3 regions of the Variovorax sp. GW821-FHT10D07 genome follow, and region 2 is predicted to be linked to each of the others. Evidence: predicted binding sites of a transcription regulator. Region 2 holds the regulator's gene; each other region holds the start of a gene.
The links. The regulator sigma-54, encoded in region 2, starts transcription at its own class of promoters, with help from an activator protein. The targets are predictions, from matches to a motif close to TGGCANGNAANCTGCTTT.

Region 1: AC07PU_RS17130 (ammonium transporter) is a predicted target of sigma-54. The motif match lies at 3,461-3,478, and genes of this name have one in related genera.
Region 3: AC07PU_RS25600 (pilin) is a predicted target of sigma-54. The motif match lies at 2,669-2,686, and genes of this name have one in related genera.

What each region holds. Positions count from the first base shown of each region.
Region 1 is NZ_JBWKMZ010000005.1:36,856-46,832, forward strand. Features, by position in the region: gene AC07PU_RS17110 (anthrone oxygenase family protein) at 1-475, shown strand, start outside; gene AC07PU_RS17115 (PaaI family thioesterase) at 533-946, shown strand; gene AC07PU_RS17120 (acyltransferase family protein) at 952-2,181, opposite strand; gene AC07PU_RS17125 (LytTR family DNA-binding domain-containing protein) at 2,373-3,344, shown strand; gene AC07PU_RS17130 (ammonium transporter) at 3,549-4,751, shown strand; gene AC07PU_RS17135 (hypothetical protein) at 4,776-5,117, opposite strand; gene AC07PU_RS17140 (GNAT family N-acetyltransferase) at 5,261-6,325, shown strand; gene AC07PU_RS17145 (DUF4172 domain-containing protein) at 6,417-7,550, shown strand; gene AC07PU_RS17150 (M14 family metallopeptidase) at 7,627-8,562, shown strand; gene AC07PU_RS17155 (ORC-CDC6 family AAA ATPase) at 8,575-9,977, opposite strand, start outside.
Region 2 is NZ_JBWKMZ010000022.1:50,549-60,525, reverse strand. Features, by position in the region: gene AC07PU_RS38695 (alpha-hydroxy acid oxidase) at 1-1,139, opposite strand, end outside; gene AC07PU_RS38690 (TauD/TfdA dioxygenase family protein) at 1,136-2,056, opposite strand; gene AC07PU_RS38685 (iron-containing alcohol dehydrogenase family protein) at 2,105-3,268, opposite strand; gene AC07PU_RS38680 (nuclear transport factor 2 family protein) at 3,265-3,720, opposite strand; gene AC07PU_RS38675 (LysR family transcriptional regulator) at 3,817-4,755, shown strand; gene AC07PU_RS38670 (fumarylacetoacetate hydrolase family protein) at 4,766-5,554, opposite strand; gene AC07PU_RS38665 (phospholipase D family protein) at 5,668-7,266, opposite strand; gene AC07PU_RS38660 (RNA polymerase factor sigma-54) at 7,277-8,866, opposite strand; gene lptB (LPS export ABC transporter ATP-binding protein) at 8,897-9,691, opposite strand; gene lptA (lipopolysaccharide transport periplasmic protein LptA) at 9,688-9,977, opposite strand, start outside.
Region 3 is NZ_JBWKMZ010000009.1:298,623-308,599, forward strand. Features, by position in the region: gene AC07PU_RS25590 (CHASE2 domain-containing protein) at 1-1,703, shown strand, start outside; gene AC07PU_RS25595 (3',5'-cyclic-nucleotide phosphodiesterase) at 1,730-2,533, shown strand; gene AC07PU_RS25600 (pilin) at 2,755-3,261, shown strand; gene AC07PU_RS25605 (PglL family O-oligosaccharyltransferase) at 3,290-5,023, shown strand; gene AC07PU_RS25610 (pilus assembly protein) at 5,953-9,882, opposite strand; gene AC07PU_RS25615 (pilus assembly PilX family protein) at 9,914-9,977, opposite strand, start outside.

The sequences.
Region 1 (9,977 bases), on a different contig from region 2:
CGTCAGCCTCGCCACGCTGCAGATGGACGGCGCGAGCTATGCCGCGGTGCAGTCCAGTCTCAACCGCCATGTGCGGCACGCGATGTTCTTCGGCTTCTTCTTCGGCCCGCCGCTGCTGTGCGCGCTGGCGCTCGCGGCCACCTGGCGCGAATGGCGCGAATGGCGATGTGGCTGGTTCGGCCTGCTCGCGTTCGCGGGTGTGCTCTATGCGCTGGGCATCGTGGTGTTCACCGCGCAGGTGAACCTGCCGCTCAATGCCTACACCGAGTCGTGGGATCCGCGCGCGTTGCCGCCCGACTGGGCCGAGACGCGCGCACGCTGGCATGCCGCCAACCTCTGGCGGTGCGCGGCCAGCGCGCTGGCCTTCGCGCTGTCGATCGCGGCGCTCGCGCTGCGTGCGCGGGCTGTCGCCGATGCAACTGCCGCGCGCGTTCCGGTCACGGACGCGACGGGCCGGGCCGGGGGCGCTTCGTAGAGTGGGCTCGACCCATTCTGGTCGACAAGGAGAGTCCCCCTCTCGAAGGAGCATCCGATGCTAGACACCATCCAGGCCTTGAATCGAACGGCCGCATTCAACCGCTGGGCCGGCTTCGAAGTCGTGCGCGCGGAAAAGGGCGAGGCCGAGCTGCGCATGGCATGGCGCGAGGCCGACATGGGCCAGTACGCCGGCTTCCTGCATGCCGGCATGATCGGCGCGCTGCTCGACACCGTCTGCGGCTTCGCGGCCGCCACCGTGGCGGGCCGCGTGCTGGCCTCGCACTTCTCGGTCGATTGCATGGCGCCCGCGCTGGGCCGTGTCTTCGTGGCGCGCGGGCGCGTCGTGAAGGCCGGGCGCAAGCAGGTCTTCACCGCGGCCGAACTGTTCGGCGAGGCCGGGGACGGCACGCTGAAGCTGCTGGCCACGGGCAGCACGATCCTGGTGCCGGTGCCCGACGACAAGGGCTGAGGCCTTCAGCGCGCGGCCGTCAGGGCCGCCGCGGGCGCCCGATCCGGCGTCCGCTTTTCCTGCATCGGCAGGCCGAACAGCGGCCGCAGCCAGCGCACGCGGCGGATCAGCGCGTCGTTGAGCAGCCAGCAGCCGCCCAGCGTGGCCGCGAGGATCAGCGCCGGCTCGAGCACCGGGCCGAGCGCCAGCGGCGCCAGCCAGACGATCGCCAGCACGATCAGCGTCTGGTGCAGCATGTACCAGGGATAGACCGAGGCATTGGCCCAGCGCAGCCAGGGCCAGGGGCGGTTCAGGTAGCGGTGGCCATGGCCGAGGAGGGTGGCGACCGCGGCCCAGAGGTAGAGCGAGCGCAGCACGGCGTTGACTTCGTTCGGCACGCTGCCGGCGCCCAGCGTGCGCGCCGCGATGTAGGCGGCGACCACCGCCACGGCCAGCGCCAGCGACACGCGGCGCAGCCGCTCGAGCTCGCGCCAGATGCCGCTGTCGGCGCCCATCCAGTAGCCGTAGAGGAAGACGGTGAAGTAGATGCTGTGCAGGAAGGGGTCGCGCACCAGGTTGTGGGTCGGCGGGTAGTGCGGCGCCAGCAGCAGCGTGAAGGCCGCGAGCGGCAGCACCGGCAGCAGCAACAGCCAGCCGCCGCGCAGCCCGTTGAAGGCCCGGCGCAGCGCCTGGCCCGCGGCCGAACGCCACAGCGGCAGCGTGAGCGCCACCGCGGCCGTGTAGACGAACAGGTACGGCAGGTACCAGAGGTGGTTCCAGGTGATGCCGAACTCGGCGCCCGCGAAGGCGCCTTTGGGCCAGGGCTGGCTCATCGGCAGGTAGCGCAGCAGGAAGGCGCCGAAGCCCGGCGCCACCAGGCCGTTGGCCACGCCTTCGGCATAGGCCTGCCAGGGCACGACCACCGCCATGCCGAAGGCCAGCGGCAGCATCAGCCGCAGCCCGCGGCCGCGCAGCAGCGCCGCCGTGCCCTGTTGCCGGCTCAGAAAGGCCAGCGAGACGCCCGAGATCAGGAACACCAGGTCCATGCGCCAGAGGTTCAGGATCCGCATCGGCCACTGCAGCCATTCGGCCGCATGCGGGCTCTTGAGGTGCCAGGGCCAGTCGGCCACGTAGTACATCGCCACGTGGTAGACGATGACGAGCAGGAAGGCGAGGGCGCGCAGGGCGTCGATGTCGTGCCGGCGCGCTTCGGCGGCCGGCGGGACGGAGGGGCGTGGAAATCGGTCGGCGGGCATGGGGGCTCCTGGATCGGGGTGGACGAGCGGCCATGGTCCGGGCGCGGCGCGGTGGCGGCGCGGCCGGGGGGACGGACCGCCGGCACTTTGTGACGAGCGGTGGTCCCGGTGGGACGAAACAGGGGGCGAAATCCGTCCCCGGGCCGCCGCTGTCGCCCCATTCGCCACGCGGATCGCGACAATCGCCCGCCATGGCCGGCCCGCGCAAAGACCTCTACCACCGCTACGAGCCGATCCGCCGCCATGTCGAGGTCGGCTTCTGGATCGTCGTGATGGCGCTGCAGGCGCTGTTCAACACCACGGTGGCGATGGTCGACGCGCGCTCGCGCGCCGTGCCGCGCGAGACCTGGGAGATCGTGGTCTGGGAGGGCTCGAGCCACCTCGTGCTGCTGCTGCTGGTGCCGGCCATCGTGGCGCTGGAGCGGCGGCTGTCGCCGCTGGCCTCGCTCGCGCCCGGCAGGCTGGTGCGCTACCTGGGCTGGCATCTCGCGGCCAGCGTGGTGTTCAGCGTGGTCCACGTGATGGCGATGTTCGCGTTGCGCTCGCTGGCCTATGCCGCCGCCGGCGAGCACTACGCCTTTGGCGGCTGGGCCGCCCAGTGGGGCTACGAGTACCTGAAGGACGTGCGCGCCTACGTCTCGATCGTGTTCGGGATCTGGGCCTACCGGCTGTTCATGCTGCGCTGGCAGGGCGAGGCGCGGGTGCTCGACGCGCCGGACGAGGCGCCTGAAGGGCCGCAACGGCCGTCACGCCCGGCCGATGCCGAGCCAGCACCGGCCGCGGACGCGCCGCCGCCGCCGCCCGCCGAACCCGCGCCGCCCCCGGCGCCCGCGCGCCCCGAGCGCTTCCTGGTGCGCAAGCTGCGGCGCGAATTCCTGATCGCCGCCGGCGACATCGACTGGCTGCAGGCCGAGGGCAACTATGTCGGCCTGCACGTCAATGGCCACGACTACCTGCTGCGCGCCACGCTGACAGACTTCCTGACCCAGCTCGATCCCGCGCTGTTCGTGCGCGTGCACCGCAGCCATGCGGTCAATCTCTCGCGGCTGCGCGAGATCGAGCCGCTCGACGGCGGCGATGCCCGGCTGCACATGCACGACGGCAGCACCGTGCCGTGCAGCCGGCGCTACCGCGAGGCCCTGCGCGGCGCGACCGCCGCCTGAGCCGCCGCGAGGGTGCGTCATGCACCGTCAGGCGGCATCCGTTCCGGTGCGCCACGCCCGCCCATCGGGCTCACTCAGCCCCATCTCGGCCCGTTTCGCACCATTGATGAGCTTGTAGGCACCATTTTTGCTTCATTGGCCCGCCGTCCTGCTGAATTCAGGTGCGGTGCACCAAATCAATCCAAAAACCAGCAAGAAGCTCCAATGGACGCACTCAAACAGGGCGCAGACGCGCTGTTCATCCTTCTAGGCGCGATCATGGTGTTGGCCATGCATGCGGGATTCGCCTTCCTCGAACTCGGCACGGTCCGCAAGAAGAACCAGGTCAATGCGCTCGTGAAGATCCTGGTCGACTTCTCGGTCTCGACCATCGTCTACTTCCTCGTCGGCTACGGCGTGGCCTACGGCACCCACTTCTTCGTCAGCGCCACCGAGCTGTCGGCCCGCAGCGGCTACGACCTGGTGAAGTTCTTCTTCCTGCTGACCTTCGCGGCCGCCATCCCGGCCATCATCTCGGGCGGCATCGCCGAGCGCGCCAAGTTCTGGCCGCAGCTGATCGCCACCGCGGTCATCGTCGGGCTGATCTATCCCTTCTTCGAGGGCATCGCCTGGAACAAGCACTTCGGCGTCCAGGACTGGATCGCCTCGGTCACGGGCCATGAATTCCACGACTTCGCGGGCTCCGTGGTGGTGCATGCCGTGGGCGGCTGGCTCGCGCTGCCGGCCGTGCTGCTGCTGGGCGCGCGGCGCAACCGCTACCGCGGCGACGGTTCGCTGGCCGCGCATCCGCCGTCGAACATCCCGTTCCTCGCGCTCGGCGCCTGGGTGCTGTGCGTGGGCTGGTTCGGCTTCAACGTGATGAGCGCGCAGACCATCGACAAGATCTCGGGCCTGGTCGCGGTCAACTCCGTGATGGCGATGGTCGGCGGCACGCTGGTGGCGCTGGCCATGGGCAAGAACGACCCCGGCTTCGTCTACAACGGCCCGCTGGCCGGCCTGGTGGCGGTGTGCGCGGGCTCCGACCTGATGCACCCGATCGGCGCGCTGGTGGTGGGCGGCGTGGCCGGCGCCATCTTCGTCGCGATGTTCACGCTGACGCAGAACAAGTGGAAGATCGACGACGTGCTCGGCGTCTGGCCGCTGCACGGCCTGTGCGGCACCTGGGGCGGTATCGCGGCCGGCATCTTCGGCACCCAGGCACTGGGCGGCATCGGTGGCGTGAACCTCGGCGCGCAGCTCATCGGCACCGCCATGGGCGTGGTCTGGGCGCTGCTCGGCGGCGCGCTGGTCTACGGCGTGCTCAAGAAGACCGTCGGGCTGCGGCTGTCGCAGGAAGAGGAGTTCGACGGCGCCGACCTCTCGATCCACCACATCTCGGCCACGCCCGAGCGCGAAGTCAACTGGTGAGGCCGGCCGGGGCGCGTCCGCGCTTCAGCATGTCTGGAAGCGCGGGCACTCGGCCACCGCGCGGATCGCCACCACCGTGTTCTCGCCGTCGAGGTGGCGCGAGACGAACTCGACCGGCGTACCGTCGGCGATGTCGGCCGCGAGCTTGCGGTCGGCCAGCCTGAAGGTCTGGGTGGTGAACGGCAGCTTCGAGCGCGGCGGGATCTTCAGGTGCAGGTACAGCTTGCCGCCGGGCTCCTCGTGCGAGGACATCAGGCGAGCGCGCGTGTAGACGGGGTCGGTCTTCGTTTCCTCTGCGGCGGCGCCCGCGAGTGCGAGCAGGGCCGCTGCGGCCAGGACCATGCGGGACAGCGGCGGGAAGGGCATGTGCGAACTCCTCGTCGAAGGGGGCGGAAATGCCATTGTGAAGCGCCAACCTTCGGCCAAGCCAAAGATGCGCTCGCCCGCGCGCGCGACGCGACCGCGCTTCGGCACAATCGCGCCCCCGACAAAAACATGGAGGACGGGAGATGGCGAACGACACGATCGAGATCCGGCGCTTCGATGTCCATATGGACGATCCGTCCGAATGGGCGCGCTTCCACCGTTACCGGCGCCTGCGCGACGAGGAACTGCACCCCGGCGAGCCGCAGGCGGCCGATGCCGACTTCGAGCACGACGCGCGGCGCCGCATGCCCTTCCACGAGGCCGAGCGCTTCGTCGCGCGCGAGGGCGACGAGCTGGTCGGCAACCTCATCCTCTGGCGGCGCCGGCCCGACGCACCGAACAGCGAGCCGTTCGCGTTGCACGCGGAGGCCTGGCTCGGCGTGCTGGGCACGCACCGGCGTCGCGGCATCGGCAGCCGGCTGCTCGTGCCGCTGCTGGCCTTCATGCGCGAGCACGGCAAGACCGTCGCCACGATGAACACCTTCTACCCGCCGGGCCATGCCTTCCTCGAGGCCTTGGGTGCAGTCCTCAAGCACCGCGTGGTCGAGAACCGCATGCGGATCGACGGCCTCGACGCGGACGAACTCGCGCGCTGGAAGGCGCAGGGCACGGCCGGTGGCGCGCTGCGTTTCGAGATCCATCCCGGCCGCACGCCGATGGAGCGCCTCGCGCAACTGCTGGCGCCGTTCTCGGACCTGTTCAACGACATGCCGCTCGGCGAACTCGAACTGCCGCCCGCGCGCTACGAGCTCGACGGCTACGCCAACTGGTACCGCGAACTCGACCGCAGCGGCGGCGAGCACCACCTGGTGCTGCTGGTCGACGCCGACGGCACGCTGGCCGCGATGTGCGAAGCGCACTGGGACCCGCGCACCCCCGACCGCCTGCACCAGCGCCTGACCGGCGTGGCGCGCGCCTGGCGCGGCCGCTCGCTGGCCAAGGCGGTGAAGGCCGTGATGCTCGACAGCGTGCGCGCGCTGCATCCCGAACTGCGCACCGTCGTGACCTACAACTCGGAAGCCAACGCGCCGATCCTCGCGATCAACCGCCGGCTGGGGTTCGAGGTGCATCGGCGTCAGGGGGTCTATCAGCTGGGGGTCGATGCTTTGGCGGCGTGCCTCGCGCGGCGCGGGGAATCGGTGGCCTGAAGCGCGGATCCGCTGTCATCGCTTCACGGCTGAAGCGTAAATCCAGAAAATACGCTTCATTTTTGAAGCGTATTTTTCTAGAATGCGCTTCATGTGGATCTGGCAAGCCCCTCGCTGGCCGCGCTTCGAGTTCGATGCGCAGGCCTTGCAGCCTGCACTGGCCGCAGCCCGGCTGGCCCAGGGGCGGATGCTCGGCGTCGCCGGCAACCTGCAACTCGTAGACCTGACCGCGCTGCAACTGGACGAGTGGACCCAGGAGGCCATCGCCACCGCGCAGATCGAGGGCGAGACGCTGCAGCTGAATTCCGTGCGCGCCTCCGCGGCGCGCCGGTTGGGGCTCGTGCCGGCGAACCGCGCACCGAAGGACGCCCGCACCGAGGCCGTGCTCGATATCGTCGAGTCGGCGGTCGCCGACTGGGACCGGCCGCTGACCGAGGACGTTCTGTTCGGCTGGCATGCGGCCCTCTTTCCCAACGGTCGCAGCGGTATCGCGCGCATCGTCACGGGGGCCTATCGGACCCACGAGGACCCGATGCAGATCGTCACGCCGCGCCTCGGAAAGCCCGACGTGGTTCACTACGAGGCACCCCGCTCGCGCGACGTGCCGGCCCAGATGAAGGCCCTGCTCGAATGGTTCGAGGAGGGGCGCGAGCGGCCTCGCATCGACGGCATCGTGCGCAGCGCGATCGCGCACCTGTGGTTCGAGCTCGTGCATCCCTTCGAGGACGGCAACGGCCGCATCGGGCGCGCGCTCAGCGATCTCGCGCTGGCGCAGGACCTGCGCAGCAGCCAGCGGCTGTTCAGTCTCTCGCAGCAGCTCTGGCTCGACCGCGGCGGCTACTACGCGCAGTTGCAGGCCGCCTGCGCGCAGGACGGCATGGACGTCACCGAATGGATCCGCTGGTTCGCCGGCCGGGTCGAGCAGGCCTGCCTGCGCACGCTCGCGCAGATCCAGGCGGCGGGCGCCAAGGCCGGATTCTGGGCGCGGCTCGATGCGGCGCATCCGGCGCTCACGCCGAGCCAGCGCAAGGTGCTCAACAAGCTCTACGACGCGGAGAACGGCGGCTTCGTGGGCGGCATGAGCACCGAGAAGTACGCCGCCATCGCGGGCGTGTCGCGCGCTACGGCCTATCGCGAGTTGACCGACCTGGCGACCTCGGGCGTGCTCGAGCGTTCGGGTCAGGGCAGGGGCACGCGCTATGCGCTGGTGCGCGAAGGCGCATAGTGCGCGCCCAGCAAGAACGCGCCGCCTGTAGCAAACTCGCGCGACCCCGTTCCCGCCCGAGCCGCCACACCCCACCATGACCCAATCTCCACCCGCCCTCGAAGTCCTCCCGCGCGATCTCTCCGCCTACCGCCAGGGCAATGTCGGCGTCGACTACGTGCACCGCTTCGAATCGGGCAAACCGGGCCCGCACGTGCTGATCAACGCCCTGACGCACGGCAACGAGATCTGCGGCATGACGGCCGCCACGCACCTGCTCGACCACGGCGTGCGGCCGAAGATCGGCACGCTCACCGTGAGCTTCGCGAACATCGACGCCTACGAGTCCTTCACCGAGGCCGCGCCCTACGACAGCCGCCAGATCGTCCACAACCTCAACCGCATCTGGTCGCCCGAGTGGCTCGATGGCAGCGAGGACAGCCCCGAGCTGCGCCGCGCGCGCATCCTGCGGCCCGTGGTCGATGCGGCCGACCACATCCTCGACATCCATTCCACCAGCCAGCCGGTGGTGCCGTTCTGGGTCTACCCGTCCTTCGAGCGCAATGCCAAGGTGGCGATGGCCATCGGCCGGCCGCCCGTGCACCTCGTGATGCCCGACGGCCTGGGCTCGGGCACGCCGCTGATCCAGTACGGCAGCCATGGCGGACCCGACGGGAAGGGCGTCGCGATGGTGGTCGAGTGCGGCCAGCATTTCCTGCGCTCGGCCTCCGACCTGGCGACCGCCGTCACCTACGACTTCCTCGCCTACTTCGGCCTGGTCGACAAGGACCCGGCCGCTCCCGCGCCCGAGCCGCAGCGCCGCTTCAAGCTGCTGCAGACGCACGTGATCCAGAGCGAGGACTTCGCCTTCGTGCGCCCGCTGATCGGCTTCGAGACCTTCGCCAAGGGCGAGCTGATCGCCACCAACGGCCCCGACGAGATCCGCGCGCCGGTCGACGACTGCACCGTGTTCATGCCCGCGCAGCGCGTGATCGTGGGGCGCGAGGCGCTCTACCTGACGCAGCCGATCTGAGCCGGGCGCCGCTCAAGCCGCCAGCGCACTGCGCGCCGGAATCTTCTCGAAGCAGTGGTTGCACAGCGACTGCTTCACGAAGGCCGCGTGCGTGGTGTCGACCGGCTTCTTGCAGTGCTCGCACATGAAGGCCTCGCCGACCGCGAGCTGGAATTTCTGGAAGAAGGCGTCGCTCAGGTGGATGCGGCGGATGTCGCGGATGTCGTCGCGCACCTTGAGGTTCTCGAGCGTGTTGTTGTCGAGCGCGGTGCGCGTGATGTTCAGGTGGTTGTAGCAGCCGTAGTCGATCGAGTAGACGTTGAAGGTCTCGCCCGCCATGTCCTTGTGCGAGTAGCCTTTCTTGCGCAGGTGCAGTACGCGGAAATCCACAAGACCGAGGATGTGCGGATTGGCCGAGTACTTCTCGCTGATCATGAAGTGGCTCGAGTTCTTGCCGACCACGATCTCCTGCACGATCTTCTCGAGCAGGTTCTTCTCGACCGAGTGCTCGTCGACCTGCTTCTTCTTGTCGGTCTCGTACCAGCCCGAGGTGGCGGCGCGCACGTTCTTGATCGAGATGTGCTTGGAGCCCGAACTCTTGAACTGCGCGTATGAGTGGATGAAGAGGTTGATGAAATCGCGCGGGATGCCCGCGCTCGCGATCAGCAGTTCGCCCAGCGCCTTGTTGGTGAGGAAGGCGTTGATGAAGGCGTCGTTGTTCTTGCGCGAGGGCAGCAGCAGCTCGTCGGACAGGCTGGGGCTGTGCTGCTCGAGGTGCTTGCACAGCAGCTGGTTGAAGAAGTTGCGGGTCTTGGCCTTGTCGATCTCGAACACGTAGCGGTTGTCGAGCTGGTAGCCGAAGATGTCGCCGCCGTCCTCCAGGCCGTAGAACTTCTCGTCGGTCTTGTGGCCGAGGTCGGTGCGGTTCGGGATCGCGGCGATCTTGAAGCTGAAGCGGCTCGCGATGAAGGACTTCTTGACCAGTTCGGCCAGGTGCTTCTGGGCCGAGTTCGGGATCTCGGACCATTCGTCGATCAGGCAGAAGACGCGGTTCAGTTGCAGTTCCTCGCTCAGGTCCTGCAGCAGGTTCGCGATGTCGAAGACGCTGATGAACTGATCCTTGAGCCTCGACTCCTGCGACTTGGTCTGCAGGCTGCCCGAGACCTGCAGCTCGGGCGCCTTCGAGAGCTTGAGCGAGGCGCCGGCCTGCGAGATCGACTCGACGGCGAGGGCCGTTTCCTTGAGCTTGTTGAGCGAGCTGCCGTCGAGTTCGCGCTGGATGGCCTCGAGCCGGTGCTGCAGCTGGCGCTCGGCCTCGTCGTCGAGCGGATCGCGGCGCAGCGGGATGATGTCGTCCCGGCCGTGGATGGCGCGCAGGTTGGTCGAGAACGCATTCACCAGGCTGCGGATGACGTTCTTGAACAGGATGACCGCGT
Region 2 (9,977 bases):
AGCAGGTCGGCCGAAAGCTGCGCCACGCCCGGGGCGCCGCACAGGCGCATCGTGCGCAGCAGTTCGTCGTGCAGGATGTCGAGGGCGCGCTGCGCACCGGCGTCGCCCGCGGCCACCGCGCCGAACAGCGTCGCGCGGCCCAGCAGCACGCCGTGCGCGCCCAGAGCCAGCGCCTTCGCGATGTCCGCGCCGCGGCGGATGCCGCCGTCGACCAGCACCGGGCAGCGCCCGGCCACGCCCTGCAGCACCTCGGGCAGCGCCTGCAGGCTGGGGACGGCGCCGTCGAGCTGCCGGCCGCCATGGTTGGAGACGACGATGGCGTCCACGCCCATGGCGGCCAGGCGCGTGGCATCGTCGGCGCGGCTCAAGCCCTTGACGATCAGCTTGCGCGGCCAGCGCTCGCGCACCTCGGCCAGCCGCGCCCAGTCGAAGGAGGGGTCGTAGCTGCGGCCGACGGACGAGGCGATGGCGCCCGCGCTGGTCGCCGCCGTCTCGAGCCCGCGCAGGTTCTCCATCGCGGGCAGGCCGCGCAGCAGCATGTCGAGGGCCCAGCGCGGCCGCGAGGCGAAGTCGAGCACGTTGCGCGAGGTGAAGCGGAACGGGATCGAGAAGTGGTTGCGGAAATCGCGCTCGCGCTTGCCGCCGACGGGCAGGTCGACGGTGATCACCAGCGCCTCGTACCCGGCCTCGCGGGCACGGTCGACCAGTTGCCAGAAGAAGTCCCGGTTGCGCAGCACATAGGCCTGGAACCACAGGCGCCCGGGCGCCTGCTCGGCGATGGTCTCGATGGCGGTGGTGGCGCTGCTCGACAGGGTGTAGGGCAAACCCATCCTGGCCGCCGCGCGCGCGAGCGCCAGGTCCGCGCCGCGCCAGCCGAAGCCCGCCGCGCCGGTCGGCGCGATGGCGGCCGGCATGCCCGCGGGCGCGCCCAGCAGGCTGCAGGCGGACGAGGCATCCGCCACGTCGACCAGCACGCGCGGCGCGAGCTGCCAGCGCTCGAAGGCGCGGCCGTTGCCGGCGAGCGTGCGCTCGTCCTCGGCGCCACCGTCGAAGAAATCGAACACGGCGCGCGGCAGCCGCCGGCGCGCGAGCGTGCGCAGGTCGGCGATCGAATAGCAGGCGGCCGCGCTGTGCGTCATGCGCCGGCCAGCGCCGTGTCGGCCACCGCGCGCGGCGTGCCGTCGTCATGGAAGAAGCGCGTCGCCATCACCTGGCAGCGCTTGATGTAGCGCGGCTCGTCGGGCCGGTAGTCGGGGATCGCGTTGTGGATCGTGCCCATGTTGTCCCACATGAGCACGTCGCCGACCTCCCAGCGATGCGCGTAGCGGAACTCGGGCCGGGTCTGGTGCGCGAAGAGGAATTCGAGCGCCTCGGCGCTTTCCTTCTCGTCCATCTCGTTGATGCGGATCGCATAGCCCGGGTTGGCGTAGAGCACGCGCCGGCCCGTGATCGGGTGCACGAGGAACAGCGGATGCGAGACCGGCGGCCGCGCCGCGCGTTGCGCGGGCGTGAGCGGCGGACGCGTGCTGCCGCGCTCGCGGCGCATCATTTCCCAGAACTTGTCGAAGTCGTGCAGCACGGTCATGCCCTCGAGGCGCCGCTTCCACGCATCGGGCAAGGCCTCGTGCGCCGCATGCATGTTGCAGAACTCGGTGTTGCCGAGCGGCTGGCCGTCGCGGTGCGGAATCCGGATGCCGTAGAGCACGTTGGTGAACGCGATCATCCGGTTGTAGGACATGTCGGTGTGCCAGTCCTGCCCCGCGTCGGAGAGTCCGAGCGGCTTGCCGTTCTCGACGATGTTCGACAGCACCATGACCTCGGGCAGTCCCGGCTCCTGGTAGGCGCCCGCCACGTTGACCTCGAGCCGGCCGAAGTTCGCCGAGAAGTCGCGCAGTTGGGTCGCGGACAGTTCCTGCCGCGGATAGCTCAGCACGCCGTGGCGGCCGAGCGCCTGCAGCAGCTGTTCGAAGACCTCGGCGGACAGCGGGCGCGACAGGTCGAGTCCCTCGACGCGGGCACCGAGGGTGGCGCCGCCGGGAACGATGCGGATGGTCATGGATGGAGTCCTCTGGCGAATGAAGGGGGTCGTGTTCGGGGAAGGCCGTCAGTACGCGGCGTCGAGCAGCGCGCGGATCTCGTGCGCGCCCGCGACGCGCCGCGGGTTGTAGTAGAGGCCGCGTTCGCGCATCGTCTTGGCGCCGATGCGGTCGAGCGCATCGCGCGGCACGCCGATGTCGCGCAACCGCATGGGCACGCCGATGGCCGCCTGCAGCGCACGCAGGGCGTCCACCAGCGCAGGCACGCCGGGCGCGCCCCACGCCGCGGCGGCGCGCATCAGCGGCCCGGCCGCGGCTTCGGCATTGAAGGCGATGGCGTGCGGCAGCATCACGGCATTGGCATCGCCGTGGCCGACGCCGGTCACCGAGCCGATCGCATGGCACACGGCGTGATGCAGGCAGGTGCGCGCATTGACCAGCACCTGGCCCGAAAGGTGCGCGGCATAGAGCAGCGCGGCGCGCGCCGCGACGTCCCGCGGATCGCGGTGGACGTCGGGCAGCGCCTGCGCGAAGCGCGCCATCGCATCGAGCGCCAGCGTCTCGGCCAGCGGCGAGCGCTCCATCGAATAGAGGCCCTCGAGGCAATGCGCGAGGCCATTCATGCCGGTGGCGCACATCAGCGCCGCGGGGATCTCGAGGTTGGCGCGCGGGTCGATCAGCACCAGCCGCGCAGCGAGCTGCACATCGGTGAACAACAGCTTGGCGCCGTCGCCGCCGCGCACGCCGAGCGACACCGTGACCTCGGCGCCGGAGGCGGTCTGCGGAATGGCCACGATCGGCAGCTTCGGCGCGAGGAGGCGCGGCGCCACCAGCGAATCGGGCGGCGTGAAGCGCACCGCGTGGTCGGCGAGCGCACCGCCCTCCGCCATCAGCAGCGCGATCGCCTTGGCCGTGTCGGAGGCACTGCCGCCGCCGATGGCGACGAAGCCGTCGACGCCCTCGGCCAGCGCCCGCGCGGCCAGCTGCTCGACCAGCGCCACGCTCGAATGCGCGGGCACCGGGTCGGCCAGCAGATGCGGCAGGTCGCCCAGCGCCGCGAGGCTGCGCGCGAACAGGGCCGAGCGCTGCGTGCGCGCACCGCCCAGCACCAGCGGCCGCGCGATGCCCAGCGCATCGAGCTCGGCGCGCAGGCCGTCGATGGCGCCTTCGCGCATCACCAGCCGCGTGGCGACGCCGCGGTGGACGAAGGAGGCGGGCAAGGCGTTCTTCATTCGGCGGAGGCGAAGTCGAAGGCCGTCACCATGCGCTGCTCGGCGATGCGCCAGCCATGGCCCGGATCGCGGCGGAAGACGGTGGTCGTCAGGTTGAAGCGCAGCGGCCCGGCGATGCGCGGCGGCGCGCCGTCGGGCTGCGCTGCGGCGGGATGGCGATAGGCCGTCATGTAGGCCTCGACCTCGGCCGATGTGCCGTCCTGCGCGCTCACATGGGCATTGGTGAGCACATGGCGCGTCTCGACATCGGCGGCGCGCGCTTCGAGCGCGGCGCGCACGGCCGGCTTGCCCTCGAGCCACCGGCCCTGGCGCAGCCAGCGGCAGTCGTCGGCGAACAGCGCGAGCATCGCGTCGTAGTCGCGCCGGTCGAGCGCATGGAAGAAGCGGTGCAGCGCCTGCGTCAGCTCGGGCAGCAGGCGCGCGGCGTCGGGAATGGAAACATCGGCGGTCATGTGGCGGACGAGTCTAGGAGTCGGCTTGCCCGCTGACACACCCTGTTCGACAATCCAAGGTTTGCGATTTGGAAACCTTGAACCGGGTCGAACGACGTGGATCGCCTTCGCTGCCTTCAGATATTCACCGAGGTCGCGCGCTGCGGCAGCTTCGCGCGCGCCGCCATGCAGCTCTCGGTGTCGCGCGCCACCATCACCAAGCACGTGGCCTGGCTCGAAGCCTCGATGGGCGCGCAGTTGCTCAAGCGCACGTCCAAGCAGGTGGCATTGACCGAGGCCGGCGCGCGCGTGCTCGACTCGGGGCGCGACCTGCTGGAGCGCTACGAGGCGATCGAGGGCGAAGTGCGCGATGCCGTGCAGCTGCCGCGCGGTGCGATCCGCGTGGGCACGCCGCCCTCGTTCGGCGCCTACCACCTGATGCGCGTGGTGGCGCAGTTCACCCACCGCTATCCGGACATCGAGGTGACGGTGGTCCATGACGACGGCCGCTCCGACCTGGTGGCCGAGGCGCTCGATCTCTCGATCCGCATCGCGCCCTCGCTCGAGGACGCGAGCTACGTCGCGCAATCGCTGCTGAAGGCGCCGCAGGTGGTGGTGGCGTCGCCGGCCTACCTGAAGGCCTACGGCCGCCCCGCCACGCCGGCCGACCTGGCGCGCCACAACTGCCTGGTGCACATCATCAAGTCGGGCTCGGGCGTGTGGAAGTTCGCCGGCAATCCGCCGCAGGAGGTGCGCGTGCGCGGCACCGTGCGCGCCAACATGGGCGATGCGATCAAGCAGTGCGCGCTGCTGGGCACCGGCATCTCGCTGCACCCGCACTACATGGTGTCGGAGGAACTGAAGGCCGGCACGCTCGAGGCCCTGCTGCCCGGCGCGGTGCCCGAGGAACTCGACATCCACGTGGTGTTCTCGACCCGGCGCAACATGCCCAGCCGCGTGCGCCACCTGCTGGAGTTCCTGCGCGAATGGTCGCGCCATCCGCCCGACTGGGCCTTGCCGGCCACCACCGCGGCGCGCGGCACCGCGGGCCGTTGAACGGTCGCCCTCAGGCCTCTTCGGCGACGAAGGGATTGCGCAGGCAGCCGAGGCCCGAGATCTCCACCTCGACGACATCGCCGGCCTTCAGGTGCGGCGACTTGCCGTCGGTGCCCATCCAGATCACGTCGCCCGGGTACAGCGTGAGATGCCGCGTCATCGCGCTGATGAAGGTCGCGATGCCGAACAGCATCTCGCCGGTGCGGAACTGCGTCTTCACCTCGCCGTTGACGCGCACCGTGGTGCGGGCCGCTTCCAGGTCGAAATCGGTTTCGATCCACGGCCCCATCGGCTTGAAGGTGTCGCTGTTCTTGGCGCGCCAGAAGGTGCGGTCCGAGGCCTGCCAGAGCCGCTCGCTCACGTCGTTGCCGATGGTGTAGCCCAGCACGCACGACAACGCGTCGGCCTCGCTCAGGTGGCGGGCCTTTTGGCCGATCACCACGACCAGCTCGCCCTCGTACTCCACCTGCTTCGCGTTGGACGGAATGACGACGGCCGCCTCGTGCGGAACCAGGGCGTTGACCGCGCGGTAGCCGATGTCGGCCTTCTCGGGGATCGCGAGCGTCTGGCCGCTGCGCTCGGCGTATTCCTTGATGTGGCGCACGTAGTTGAGCCCCGCCGCATAGAAGGTGCGCGGCAGCAGCGGCACCTCGATCCTCACGTCGGCCAGGCGATGCACGGCGCCCGTGAAATCGTGGCCGCCGAAGGGGCTGCCGTTCACCGCGCGGACGCGATCGTCCTCCAGCACGCCATAGCTGCTGGCGGCCGCGCCGGGCGCGGTGTAGTGGATCCATTTCATGCGCGTGCTCCTGTCGGTGGTGTTCGGGCCCCCTGCTCGCAGGGGCACCACAGCATGACAGGCCGAGGTTTGCGGAACGGAAACCGACGGTTTGCGAAAGCCGCCCAAACCGCCTAGAGCAGGCTCTCCGGCGTCAGCGGCGCCAGCAGCTCGAGCATGGTGCGATCCCAGAAGCCCGAGTCGGGCTCCTCGCTCAGCACCGTGGTCTTGCCGGCCTCCTCGCTGACCCACTCCAGGCGCGAGTCGCTGCCTTCGGCGAAACGCAGCCTGTAGGCGCCCTGCTGCTTGAGCACCTCGAGCAGCTTCAGCGCCTGCTGCGCCATCTCGGGGCTGCGGATGAACAGGCCGATCTCGGTGTTGTGGACCTCGGAGCGCGGGTCGAAATTCATCGAGCCGACGAACAGGATGCGCTGGTCGATCACCGCCGACTTGGCATGCAGCCGGCCGACCGAGGTGCCGAACAGGCCCAGCCGCACGCTGCGGCGGGTGCGGTTGGTGCTGAGTTCGTAGAGTTCGGCGCCCAGGCGCAGCATCTCGGGCCGGTAGCGGCGGTAGGCGGTGTGCACCAGCGGCTCGTCGGTGGCGGCGAGCGAGTTGGTCACCACGCTGATCCTCACCTGGCGTCGGCGGATTTCGTTCATCACCTCGAGCCCCGCGGCGCCCGGGATCAGGTAGGGCGAGACGATGGTCACCTCGCTGCGCGCGCGGCGCATCTGCTCGACCACGTTGTAGCGCACGCTGTCGACGTCGAGCAGCGGCACGCCGCCATACGAGGCGGTCTTGCCGATCACGCGGTCGGGCGAATCGGCATAGGCCTCGGCCGTGGTCCAGATCAGGCCGAGCCGGCCGGCGTCGAGGTCCTCGGCGATCGGGCCGTAGCCCAGCAGGTCGTTGGGCGCGGGCTTCGGCGGCGGCGGCGTGGTGTCGGGGCCGGTGGCGACCTCGAAGCGGCGCCGCAGTTCGTCCGGTGGCAGCGCGCTCGCCACCACCGACTCGACGGGCCGCACGTAGGGGCTGTTCCAGTACTGGTCGAACAGGCTGCCCAGGCGCGGGATCAGCGCGCCCGTCACGAAGGTATCGAGGTCGATGAAGTTCTCGCCCGCGGTGCGCCGGAAGTACTGGTTGCCGATGTTGCGCCCGCCCGCCACGGCCATCGCGCCGTCGGCGATGAACAGCTTGTTGTGCATGCGCCGGTTGACGCGGCTGAAGTCGAACAGCGAGGCCGTGAAGCGCGCGAGCAGGCTGCCGCGGCCGGCCGGGAAGGGGTTGAACAGGCGCAGCTCGACATTGGGCGTGGCCGCGAAGCCGCGCAGCAGCTCGTCCTCGCCCGCGGTGTAGAGGTCGTCCATCAGCACGCGCACCCGCACGCCGCGCTGCGCGGCATCGCGCAGGGTGCGCAGCAGGTAGCGGCCGGTCTCGTCGTTCTCGATCTGGTAGTACTGGACGTCGAGCGTGCGCTGGGCCCGGCGCGCGAGCTGGATGCGGGTGTCGAAGGCGAAGTCGCCACCGGGCATGAGGCGGAAGCCGCTGAGGTCGGGGTCGGGCTGCGCGGCCAGCGCGATGCGCCCGAGCGCGGTGTCCTTCGACACGGCGATGGCCTTGGTAGGCGCGCGCGGGGCCTCGTCGGGCAAGGTGGCGCAACCGGCGGCCAGCAGCGCGGCCGCGATGGCAAACACCCAGGGCCCACAGCGCGACAGCAGGCGTCGGGCCATCGGGGGCTTTCTACAGGGCCTTGCGCAGGTTGGCGGGCGCGATGCGCAGCGCCTCGCGGTACTTGGCGACGGTGCGGCGCGCGCACTCGATGCCCTGCTCCTTGAGCATCTCGGAGATCTGGCTGTCCGACAGCGGCTTCTTCACGCTCTCCGAACCGACGAATTGCTTGATCAGCGCGCGCACCGCGGTGCTCGAGGCATTGCCGCCGGTCTCGGTGCCCAGCGCCGAGCCGAAGAAGTACTTGAGCTCGACCGTGCCGAAGGGCGTGGACATGTACTTCGCGGTGGTCACGCGCGAGATGGTGGACTCGTGCAGTCCGAGCTCGTCGGCGATCTCGCGCAGCACCAGCGGGCGCATCGCGAGTTCGCCGTGCACGAAGTAGCTCTTCTGCCGCTCGACGATGGCGTTGCTCACGCGCAGGATGGTGTCGAAGCGCTGCTGGATGTTCTTGATGAACCAGCGCGCCTCCTGCAGCCGCTGCGACAGCGCCTGGCTGCCCTCGCCCTTGTGCGACTTGAGCGCGCCGGCGTAGATGTCGTGCACGCGCAGCCGCGGCATCACCTCGGGGTTGAGCATGACGCGGAACTTCACGTTGGTGCCGCGGCCGGTCTTGGTGACGATCACGTCGGGAATGACGATGTTGCGCTCGACGTCGACGAAGCGGCGGCCCGGCTTGGGTTCGAGCCGCGCGATGATCTGCAGCGCCGAGCGCACCAGCTCCTCGTTGGTGCGCGTGAGCGTGGCCAGGCGCTTGAAGTCGCGCCGCGCGAGCAGCTCCATCGGCTGCTTGCAGATGGCGAGCGCGGTCTTGCGCACCAGCTCCTCGTCCTCGGTCTCGTCTTCGTCGGCCAGCGCGCGCAGCTGGATCGCGAGGCATTCGCCGAGGTCGCGCGCACCCACGCCCGCGGGCTCCAGGCTCTGCAGCAAGCCCAGCGCGACCTGGAAGTGGTGCACCAGCTCGTCGAACTGGTCGTTGTCGTCGCCCGCGAGGCCCGAGGCCAGCGCCGGCAGCGAATCCTCGAGGTAGCCGTCGTCGTTGAGCGACTCGATCAAGAAGCGCAGCGCGGCGCTGTCGTTCTCGTTGAGCCGCAGGCTCAGCGCCTGGCGGTGCAGGAAGGACTGCAGCGATTCCTGGCTGCGCGCGAGCTCGGTGGCATCGGCGCGCTCGTCGTCGCCGGTGCTGCTGTTGTTGCGCGCGGGCGCGTCGCTGCCCCATTCGCTGTCGTCGGGCGCCATGTCGACGGTGCCGTCGCCTTCCCAGTCGGGCTCGCGCTCGGGCGAGTCGAGGGCCGGCTCGGCCTCGGACGACGAGGTGGTCTCGGTGGAACTGCTCGAGGTCGAGGGCGCGGCGCTCGCGTAGTCGCTCTCGGCTTCGCGCTCGGTGTCCTCGCGCGGCGCGGGCGTGTCGGCGGCGTCGAGGCCGAACTCCTCGCGCGCGGCTTCCTCGGCGGTGCGCTCGAGGAAGGGGTTCTCGTCGAGCATCTGCTCGACCTCCTGGCTCAGTTCGAGCGTGGAGAGCTGCAGCAGCCGGATCGACTGCTGCAGCTGAGGCGTCAGCGCGAGATGCTGCGAAACGCGCAGCGACAAGCCTTGTTTCATGCCCTCAGGAAATGACTTGCACGAGGGTCATCACATCCGGAAGTGCTCGCCCAGGTAGACCCGGCGCACTTCGGCGTTGTCGACGATCTCCGAGGGCGTGCCCTGTGCCAGCACATGGCCGTCGCTGATGATGAAGGCGTGGTCGCAGATGCCCAGCGTCTCGCGCACGTTGTGGTCGGTGATCAGCACGCCGATGCCGCGTTCCTTCAGGAAGCTGATGATGCGCTGGATCTCGATCACCGCGATCGGGTCGATGCCGGCGAAGGGTTCGTCGAGCAGGATGAAGCGCGGCTGGGTGGCCAGCGCGCGCGCGATCTCGACGCGGCGGCGTTCGCCGCCCGACAGCGCGAGCGCGGGCGAATCGCGCAGGTGGTCGACGCGCAGGTCGGCCAGCAGCTCCGACAGGCGCTCTTCCATGCGCTGCTTCGACAGCGCCTGCGGCCGGCCGTTGGCATCGGGCTCGCGCTGCAACTCGAGCACCGCGCGCACGTTCTCCTCGACCGTGAGCTTGCGGAAGATCGAGGCTTCCTGCGGCAGGTAGCTCAGGCCCATGCGCGCGCGGCGGTGGATCGGCATGTGGGCGATCGGCTCGCCGTCGATGGAGATCTCGCCCGCGTCGGCGCGCACCAGCCCGACGATCATGTAGAACGAGGTGGTCTTGCCGGCGCCGTTGGGCCCGAGCAGTCCGACCACTTCGCCCTTCTGCACGTCGAGCGAGACGTCCTTGACCACCTTGCGGCTGCCATAGCTCTTCTGCAGGCCGCGCGCGACGAGGCGGCTGCCCGGCACGCCGTTGGCTTCCTGGGTTCCGGCGGCTTCGATCACTTGCGTTCTTCCCCTTCGCCGCTCAGCGTGGTGGTGGAGCGCAGTCCGGCGCCCGGTGCCGGCGTGGGCGCCGGGGCCGCGGGACGGCGCGTGGCCGGCGCCGCGGCGCCGGGCGCACCCGGTGCGGCGGGCGCGGCCGACTTCGGCGTGAGGATGGCCTTGACGCGGCCGCCGCCACCCGGCGCCGACACGCCGGCGTTGGGCGGCACGGTCGAGCCGTTGACGGTGTAGGTGTCGTTGCTCTGGTCGTAGACGATCAGCGCGCCGCTGCTCTCGTCGTTGGGCG
Region 3 (9,977 bases), on a different contig from region 2:
AGCAGGGCTACACCACGCACTGGAACGGCTTCGGCGCCAGCCTGCCGGTGCTCGCGCAGGCCGCGCCCAGCGGGGGCTTCCTCAACACCCTGGTCGGCGAGAGCGATGACGGCGTGATCCGCAGCGTGCCGCTGATCGCACGCTACGACGGCGACCAGGCCCGGCCCGGCTACTACGAGTCGCTCGCGCTGGCCGTCTACCGGCTCGCCAACGGTTCGCCGCCCGTGGTGCCCGCACTGGTGCCCGACAGTCCGGTCGCGCAGCTCGAGTCGCTGCGCATCGGCGAGCTGCGCGTGCCGGTCGATCGCAACGCCAGCATGCAGGTGCCGTTCCGCGGACCGGGCGGAAGCCGCGGCGGCTCGTTCCGCTACGTGGCGGCCGCCGACGTGCTCGAAGGCCGGCTCGCGCCCGAGGAGCTGAAGGACAAGATCGTGCTCGTCGGCGCCACCGCGCCGGGCCTGCAGGATCTGCGCGCCACGCCCGCGGCACCTTCCTTCGCCGGTGTCGAGGTGCATGCCAACATCGTCTCGGCGCTGCTCGACGACCGCCTGCTCGCCGTGCCCGACTACGCGCCCGGCTACGAGGTGCTGACCGTGTTCATCGCCGGCATCGCGCTGGCCATCGGCCTGTCGCTGCTGCCCGCGCTGCGCGCCGTGGCCTTCATGCTGGCCGTGGCCGCGCTGCTGGTCGGGCTCAACACCTGGCTCTACGTCGCCCACGGCCTGGTGCTGCCGCTGGCCTCGACGCTGGCCATGGTCGCGCTCGCCTTCCTGCTCAACATGAGCTGGGGCTACCTGGTCGAGTCGCGCGCGCGCCGCGGCCTCGTGCAGCTCTTCGGCACCTACGTGCCGCCGCAGCTCGTCGACGAGATGCTGGAGCGCCCCGGTCACTACAGCATGCGCGCCGAGAGCAAGACCATGACCGTCATGTTCTGCGACATGCGCGACTTCACGCGTTTCTCGGAGCAGATGTCGCCGGCCGAGCTGCAGGCCTTCCTCAACACCGTGTTCAGCCGCCTCACCGACGTCATCACCGCGCACCGCGGCACCGTCGACAAGTACATGGGCGATTGCGTCATGGCCTTCTGGGGCGCGCCGCTCGAGACGCCGGACCACGCCAGCCTCGCCGTCAATGCCGCGCTCGACATGGCCGAGGCCGTGCAGGACCTCAACCGCATCCACCGCTCCATCGGCCGGCCCGAGATCAGCATCGGCATCGGCCTCAACAGCGGCGTCATGAGCGTGGGCGACATGGGATCGGCCGCGCGGCGCAGCTACACCGTGGTCGGCGACGCGGTCAACCTAGCCTCGCGCCTCGAGGGCCTCAGCGGCCACTACGGCGTCGAGATCGTCGCCAGCGGCGGCACGCGCGAGTTCGCGCCGGCCTATGTCTGGCAGGAGCTCGACAGCGTGTTCGTCAAGGGCCGGGCCCAGGCCGTCGCCGTGTTCACGCCGCTGGCCGTCGCCCTGGACGAAGCCGACGTCGTCGCCGTGCGCGAGGCGCACCGGCTCGAGCGCTGGGCCGAGGTGCTGGCCGCCTACCGGCGCCAGGACTGGGCCTTGGGCCGAAACTTGCTGGACCCCCTCCTCGTGGCCGATGCCAAAAAAGTCCTTTACCAGCTCTACGCGCAGAGATTAGCCTCGATGGCGTTGCGTCCCCACGACCCGTCGTGGGACGGTGCGACCCGGTTCGAAACCAAATGACAGACACAGACAAGGGGTCTCTCACAATGCAGGTTCGTGTGCTGGGTTGCTCGGGCGCCATCGCCAAAGACTGCCGCACCACCTCCTTCCTGGTCGACACCGACCTGCTCGTCGATGCCGGCACCGGCGTCGGCGACCTCACCCTCGAAGAAATGGCCGGTGTCGACGACATGGTGCTCACGCACTGCCATCTCGACCACATCGCCGCTCTGCCCCTGATGCTCGACGCCGTTGGCGGCCGCCGCACCCGGCCGCTGCGCGTGCATGCGCTGCGCGCCACCATCGAGGCGCTGCGCGCCCATGTGTTCAACAACATCATCTGGCCCGACTTCGAGAGCATCCCGAGTCCCGAGGCGCCCTTCGTCACCTTCCACGACATCGCCGTCGGCCAGACGCTGCTGCTCGGCAGCGCCACGCCCAAGCGCATCGAGGTGCTGCCGGCCGTGCACACCGTGCCCGCCTGCGGCTTCGCCGTGAGCCGTGCCGACGGCGGTGCCCATTGGGTCTTCAGCGGCGACACCGAGCGCAACGCGCCGTTCTGGGACCGCGTCAACGCGCTCGAGGTCGCGATGCTCGTTATCGAGACCGCCTTCAGCAACCGCGAACAAGCCTTGGCGGAACGCAGCCTGCACCTGTCGCCCACCATGCTGGCCGACGAGCTGGCTCACATCGAGCCCGGCAAGGACTACCCGATCTACATCACCCACACCAAGCCGGCCGAAACCGAGGAGATCATGAGCCAGATCGAATCGCTGGCCGGCCGGCAGGTGCCGGGGTTGGCGCAACGGGACATCCGCTGGCTCAAGGCGGACGGCATCCTGACCTTCTGAGCCCGGCCGCGCAGCACGGATGGCATGACAAATTTGTCACCATGTGTCGCATCTTGATACATCTTCTGTCACATGCAGTAACGCCAATGTGGTCAGGGGTGACGCGTTAGGTCGCTGACGGGACGTCAAAACGGGTGGCACGGATGCTGCGGAAGGTTCTCCGCTCCGGGGGGAGGACTCCCGGGAGTGACAACCAACCCAACCAACCTGGAGTTAGTGAAATGAACCGTCGTTCCATCGCACGCAATGTGCAGAAGGGTTTTACCCTTATTGAATTGATGATCGTTGTGGCGATCATTGGTATCTTGGCGGCTGTGGCGCTGCCGGCTTATCAAGATTACACGATTCGTGCAAAAATCTCGGAGGCTATTCTCGCTGGTTCTGCTTGCCGCACTAGCATTACCGAAACGGTTCAAAGCACAACGGGTGCATCTTTGCCTGGAGATAACGCTTGGGGCTGCGAGCAGGGCAACTCAACGAGCGCTGCTACTAAGTACGTTCAAAGTGTGGAGACTACGACCGGCGGTATTATTGTCATTACCACATCGGCAGCTCCGGATCTGAAGGGTGCGGCTAGCAAAAAGATTTCGATGACACCTTCGACAAGCGCAACAGCGGTAACTGCGCCTACGGCGGGCTCGACGATTAATCGCTGGATTTGCGGCCCCGATGGCGGTGGTAACGGAATCGACGCAAAGTATCTGCCCGGCTCGTGCCGCGGCTCCTAAAAAAATTTAAAACAACAAAACGGCGTGCTTGCACGCCGTTTTTTTTATGGAAAAGTTATCTCGCTACTCAATGCTTTGGTTGGGATGGGTGCTCCCCTTGGCATATCTTGCTCCAAACCATTACTCGCCTTGGGTTACATTTCATCAAGAAATGCTGGCGGGAATTGCCTTTTTGCCATTGATTTTTGCCTCTCTTGTTGATTGGGGCAGGCGACAAAATTTCCCATTAATCTGGTGGGCACCTTTTCTCTCTATTATTCCCTTGACTCAAATGGCGGGCGGGGAGATCTTTTATTTCTCGGATGCTCTCGTTCCAGGGCTGTATTTGCTGGGATTTGGCCTGCTGCTTTCTTTCGGAAACGGCATTCCTTCTATTAAAAACTCAAGTGATGCAATAGAGTTTGCAACCCCTATATTTTGCGCGATTATTTTTTCTGGGGTTGTTTCTTTATTTTTTCAAATCCATCAGTGGATGAATTTGGGGTGGCTTGGAGTTTTTATTGTCGATTTAAAGCCGGGAGGCCGTCCTTATGCAAATCTCGCGCAACCCAATCAATTGGCAACTTTATTTCTTCTAGGGCAATTGAGTTTGCTTTGTTTGTTTGAGCAAAGAAAAATAGATGCCGCACCTGCTTTGCTAATAGCGGCTTTGCTTTCTTTTGGGACGGGAATTACTCAGTCTCGAACTGCTGCGGTGTCAACTATTATTATTGTTATAATTTGGCTTGCGTATCAAAAAAAAATCCCTACAAGATTCAATTTCAAAGGGTTATTAATTCCTATTTTTGTTTATTGTTTTGCATTCTTTGGGTGGAAGGAGATAAACGCTTCCCTTCTAATTTTTGATACTCTTGGGGTTTCCCAGGAACGTTTCAACAAAGAGGCAAGGCTTAATATTTGGCCTCAAATGATTGACGCCGTTTTCCAATCCCCGTGGACAGGTTATGGCTGGAATCAAGTTTCCATTGCGCAGCAACAGGTCGCCGAAAATTATCCTCCGCTGCATTTATACTTAGAGTCCGCACACAATATTTTTATTGACCTTATGCTTTGGGTTGGCGTGCCAGCGGGAATTGGAATTGCAGGCGGTTTTGTTTTTCTTCTATGGAAAGGAGCAAAAAAAATTCGAACCCCAAGTGAGTTGGCCATATTCTTAATGCCGATCGCTGTGGTTATTCACTCTTTTTTTGAATATCCTTTGAGTTATTCTTATTTTCTTTTTCCGATCGGGTTGGTGGGCGGGATTTTAATCAGAGATTCTCGAATTTCCATGGAGAAAAATGCCCGAACCGAAATGCTTTTTCTGCAAAAATTTTTTTTTATTGTTTCGCTAATTGGCGGCGCGGCAGTTTTTGTTTTGATGGCGGAGTATTTAAAGCTGGAAGAGTCTTGGCGGCAATTGCAGTATCAGGCTGCAAAAATAGGTGAAGTGGAAGAGATTCGTCTTCCTAAGACATATTTGCTGACGGGCCTTTACGAATTGAGCTACATGGCGCAGCTTGTTCCAAAAAAAGCAATGTCGGAAAAAGATATTGAAAGGTCGCGCCGAGTTGTGGTTCGATATGGATGGGGCAATTTGCTATTCAAGTATGCATTTATCGGAGGGTTGAATGGAAGAAATAAAGAGTCGAGTTGGGCCTTGAAAATGTTGTGCAAAACGAATTCTGGAAAGTTTTGCGAAAAGGCAAAAAACAGTTGGCGTGAACTGCGAAAGGAATTTCCGCAATTAATTGACGTTGATTTTCAAGAAGCGAAGAAGTAATAAGCTCACTCGAGCCCCGAAATAGGTGAAAAGCTTGAGAAGACCTTATTGGCCTGCTGTAGAGCGTCTAGAGATATTTCAAGCAGCGCAGATGTGTGGTACTCGCGCAATCATGGTCTGCAAGTGGTCGACTCGATACCTCCGATGGTGCGGCGGGTTTGCTTAACAGGTCCTCTTGACTTAGGAGACCGCCTTGTTCCAGCGAGCCCATCCGATACTTGCTATCGTGGAACTGTGTCGCATGGCTAGGCGCAGCCCTGATGAGTTGCTGTGCATTGACGTCAAGGAGCTAGGGCACTTTGACAAGGTTAGCCGTCGTACGTTAGATCGCATTCCGTGCACACCAACGTCGGCTGAGACTTCTTGCAGGCGATCCAGCGCTGCATGGTCTTCATGCAGGCGTATCTCCAAGAGCGCAAGCTCTGCGCCAAACGTTCTTGTTTCGGTATGTGGGTGTGTGACGGTCGACCTGCTATTGGCCGGCAACGGCATGGTTTCGTGGCGGCTGTCTGGCGAGAAGGCCTCGAATTGGCATCACTCAAAAGTTCATCGAGGCGGGGTCGTACCAACGGCAAGGTCGTACGCTTCGCACAGTGCGCTTTGTGTATGTGGGCCCGCAGGCAAACTTACACAAATTTCAATCAAAGAGAGCTACGAAGGCCTAGCGTCGGCCGTGCTACGGCATCAACCTCGCGTTGCTGTTTCGCGCCTTCTCGATGACTCCAAAGAGCTTGTTGATACTTCACTTCAGCCAGTGTAGGCCTAGGAGTAGGGTATTGGCTCGGAGTCACACATTGCGAGCTCCGTTCTGTCGATACTGCGGGATCAAGATAAATTGTTGTGAACGCGAATGTATGTCGCATCTGCAACGCAGGTCTGCCGAGAGGTGTCACATCGCTTAGCCTAAGAGATTTGGCATACTGAAGTATTCAGTTTGTGAGCTCCCTCCACGAAGTCCGCTGTGGCGTAATGCTCGAACTGGTGCTCGACGGTGTTCTCACCAATGAAGTCGTGCCATCGCTAAGCTGCCGCAAAAGCCGTAGCGTCCCATCTGCCAGCTTCACGAAACTCTGCCCCACGATCACGGAATTTGCGCTGACGAGCGCTCCCGCTTTGTTCTCGAGTGCCGCACCGCTCGCTGTGTTGAGCAGATAGTTCCAGGAGCTGCCGCCAGAACTGCATGCATCGCCAGTAGGAATTGCCGTCGAGATTGCAAGAACGCTGCCCTGGAGCGCGATGTCAACAAATATCCGCTCACCTGACTGAGGCAGATCCACTTTCCAGCCGTTCTGAGTCGTCCAGTTGACCGGGTTGCTGGTGATGGTCGCTTCCTTGTTCGACACGGTAATCGTTTGTTGGACCAGCGTGGTGCCGGCACGAACATCGCCCAAGCCCGTGCTTGCAAGCGAATCCTTGATGGCGTAGATGCTCTGCTGCGTCGTATTGGTGATATCGCCCGTGCTCATATAGCGTCCGGTACCGATGACGACGACCGGTTTGCCATTCACCTGTGTCAACCGAGGGCGCGTGGTGATTGGCTGTGCCGTCGTTCCATTGATCAGGAATTGAGCCAACAGCATTGCCGAGTTGTAGGGTTGCGTCACGCCGTCAATATCGAAGCGCCAAAGATTGCCCAGTTCATCGCCGCCGTAGAAACGCTTGGATGTGTTGTCCGACTCCTGATCGATCCACCCATTGATCTTCGACAGTCCGCTCGGCGCGGAAGTGCTGCCCACGCCCGTGCTGATGTCCGCGCGAGCTCTCGCACCCGTGTTGGCGTTGAGCACGAAAAGCCGCCCCACTCCGTCGCCAGGGCTGACGTTGTTGTAGCCCGACGCGAACGCCACGACCCACGTGCCATCCGCGCGCTTGGTGATGACGGGATTGCCGAAAGTCAGTCCCAAGTTGTCGTCGGTGAACTCCCACAGCGATCGCGGATTCTGCGGGTCCGTGATGTCGAGCGCGTAGTAGCCACGCCCGCCCTTGCCCATGCCACCGACGAGAATCGTCTTCCAGGCGTTGCCCACATAGATGTCGCCGACCACCGGGGCACCGTCGACCATGTAGTTGTGCTTGTTCGCATAGTTCGAATCGGCCAGGCGGTAGAGATTGGGCACCACGGTCGTGGGCACGTAGGCCCACAACTCGGCGCCGCCATCTGTCGTGTCGGCGGAGATCGCATGCAGCATGCCATCATTGGCTGCCACATAGATCATGGGCTTGCGATTCCTGTTGTTCCGCACAAAGTCGGTGTAGCCCGCATCTGAATAGCCGAAATCCGGTTTGCTCACATATCTCGGGGCGCCGTTGATGATGTCGCCCAGCACCCCTGCGCGAACGCGATACAGCGCTGCAGTGCTGCCGATCGCAGTGTTCGCTCTTTCATTGCTGCGGTCGCCACGGAGAAAGTTGACCAGGTTTGTTGAACTGTTGGCCAAAGCTTTGTCAGCATCGCTCAAGGTCTGACACTGAGTCACCCCTGTGTGGCTTGCGTTTCCGCACAGGTTGAAGTGATCGCCTAATCCATCGGCGGTGAGATTGGCGGAGGTGAACGCGCCCAGCGCACTGGTACTTGAGCGGCGGTAGTAGATGGTGCGCGCGGTGTACGTCGTGCCGGTCAGTTTGGTCTGCGCAGACCATGTGGGGTTGGCACTGATCGTGGCGTTCGTGCCGTCCAGCGAATAGGCCTTCAGGTCCCCCGTCCAGGTTCCGGTCGTGTAGCTCGCGCTATAGACCTGATTGTTGTCGCCCGCCACGAGTTCAAGCGTGCTGGTCGTTGCGGCGGCGGAGGAACCCGTCACTTCCTGGATGGCGCTCACCACCCCGCTGATGGCTTCCGCAAGCTGCGTTGCATTGAGCGCCGAATAGTACTGGCCACGACCGTTCACTGCGGCATGCCAGAGATCGTCGATGTTGCGGGCGTCGCCGGAGTTGCCCGAGATGTTGACGGTCTCGGGGACGGGCCAGTTGGTCGTGCCATTCGTCAAGTCGACATAGGACCCCGAGGTCTGCGTGAGGTAGTTGCGGTCGTAGGTCAACGTCCCGCTCACGCCCAGGCCGATGGTGAACGTGGTCATGTGCTGATGTCTCGCCGTATCGCGGCCAGATGTCGGAACGATGTCGCTGCAGACGTTTTGCGAGATTCCCGAGCTCGTCGAAGTGCAGTTGGTTGAGCGCAGGTCTGTCTTGTAGTAGTACGCGGCCACGTCAGCCAGGGAGTTCGAAGATCCCCCGGTGGAGTTGGTAGTCGAAGTCACGGTGGAGTAGACAGTCCCTGGTCCCGCGCTCGAAGCAGCCGTGAGTTGTGGAGACGTTCCAGGGAGTACATAGGTGCCCGCTCGGCATGTACCGCTGTTGCTCGACGGCGCCGCGGCCTCGGGCGTCCATGTGCTGTTGTCGGTGGATGTCTGGTCCGTGGCCCTCACCCTGTAGGGGCTGTTATTGTTGTTGCAGCTGTTGGCCCCTCTGGTGCCGACCTGATAGGCCGTTCGGCTGTAGGTAGTGGTCGTCGTTGTGCCATCGAACAGGGGCCTTGCCTCCGTGCTGTCCTGATTGCCCACGTTGTTGCCATCCAGATCGAGGGCGGTGTAGCTGTTGCCCTCCGTCGCGCCTGGAGAGCCGCCCTTGTTCCAGTAACCATCGGTGGAGAGCAGCACGAAATTGCGTTGGCAAGCGTATTGGACCGGGTCGTTGGCTTCGGTCTGGCCGGAGAGGCGACGCCCGTAGTACCGGCCGATCTTGGAAAGCGCGCCGCGCAGAGGCGTACCGCCCGCTGCCGCTGCGGCATACAGCTTGGTATAGAGCGTCGTCTTCTGATCGCCGGTGAAGTCGCCAACGGGTTGGAAGCCATCGGACGTCGTCACCGTGGTGCTGCTGTTGATGGTCGAGAAGCCGAGGCGGTAGCCGTCGTCCAATGCCGCGAAAGCGCGGCCCACGGCGGTGCGCATCAGCAGGGTCCGGGTGCGGTAATACGAGTACCAGTTCGCGTAGTTCTGAGCTTCGCTCGATGTGCTGATGACGGTGAAGGTGTCGAACAGCGCGGTGCCCGAAGAGCTGCCGGTCTTGTAGTTGCACTCGTTATAGAACGTGTCCTGGACCACGTCAGCGCTGGTGTACCGCCAAGCCATCTTGGCCCTCGTTCCCTTGTACTTGTAGTACACACTCCCCGTGAGGCGACTGAGAGTCCAATCCTTCGTGGCAGCCGTGCCGGTGGACTGGGTCACGTTGAGCACCATCGTGTACGTGAAGGTGCCAGAGCCCGTGGTGGTCAGCGTGGTAATCGTCCCGATCATGGTGGCGCCCGACGACGTCACGGACACCAGACTTCCGACATCGATTCCCAGGTCGCTCTTGTAGGAGGTGCCGCTGAAGACGAAGGTCTTGCTTCCGGTTCCTGGGGTGATGTTCGCGGTCGTGGTCAGGGTTCTGCTTGCCGCCACCCCATTCAGATTCGTGGTGCTGCTCGACGAGCTGAAGCCGTCCTGCTTCGCCGCCGTGAAGGAGCTGTTCACCATCTCCGCCCCGGCCGCATCGAGCGGCGGCTTGTAGGTGATGCTCGGATCGTAGGCAACGCCGTTGCACTGCGCGCTTCTGAATCCGAAGGTGCCCGTGTCGCTCATCTCGTCGGGCATGTACTCGCGAGCCATACTGCCCGAGTCGTCAAGCACGAACATCAGGTTCGGCTTGGCGTGTGCGTTGGGACTGGTGATCAGCGGTACATCGGAAATTTCCGTGGCATCGCTGCGAACGGTGAAACCCACTGCGCCCAGCATCGTCAATGCCGCGGCAGCGATGAGGCCGATCTTCCTGCCGCTAGCACGAAGAGGGTTCCGGAACGTGGACGAGAATTGATTTGGCATGGTTGCGACTCCCGGTGCGAGAGCTTTCGCCCTAGAGTTGAACGATGGTTTCGATGTAGCTCACCGAGTTGCGAGAGCCACGCACCTGCACAACG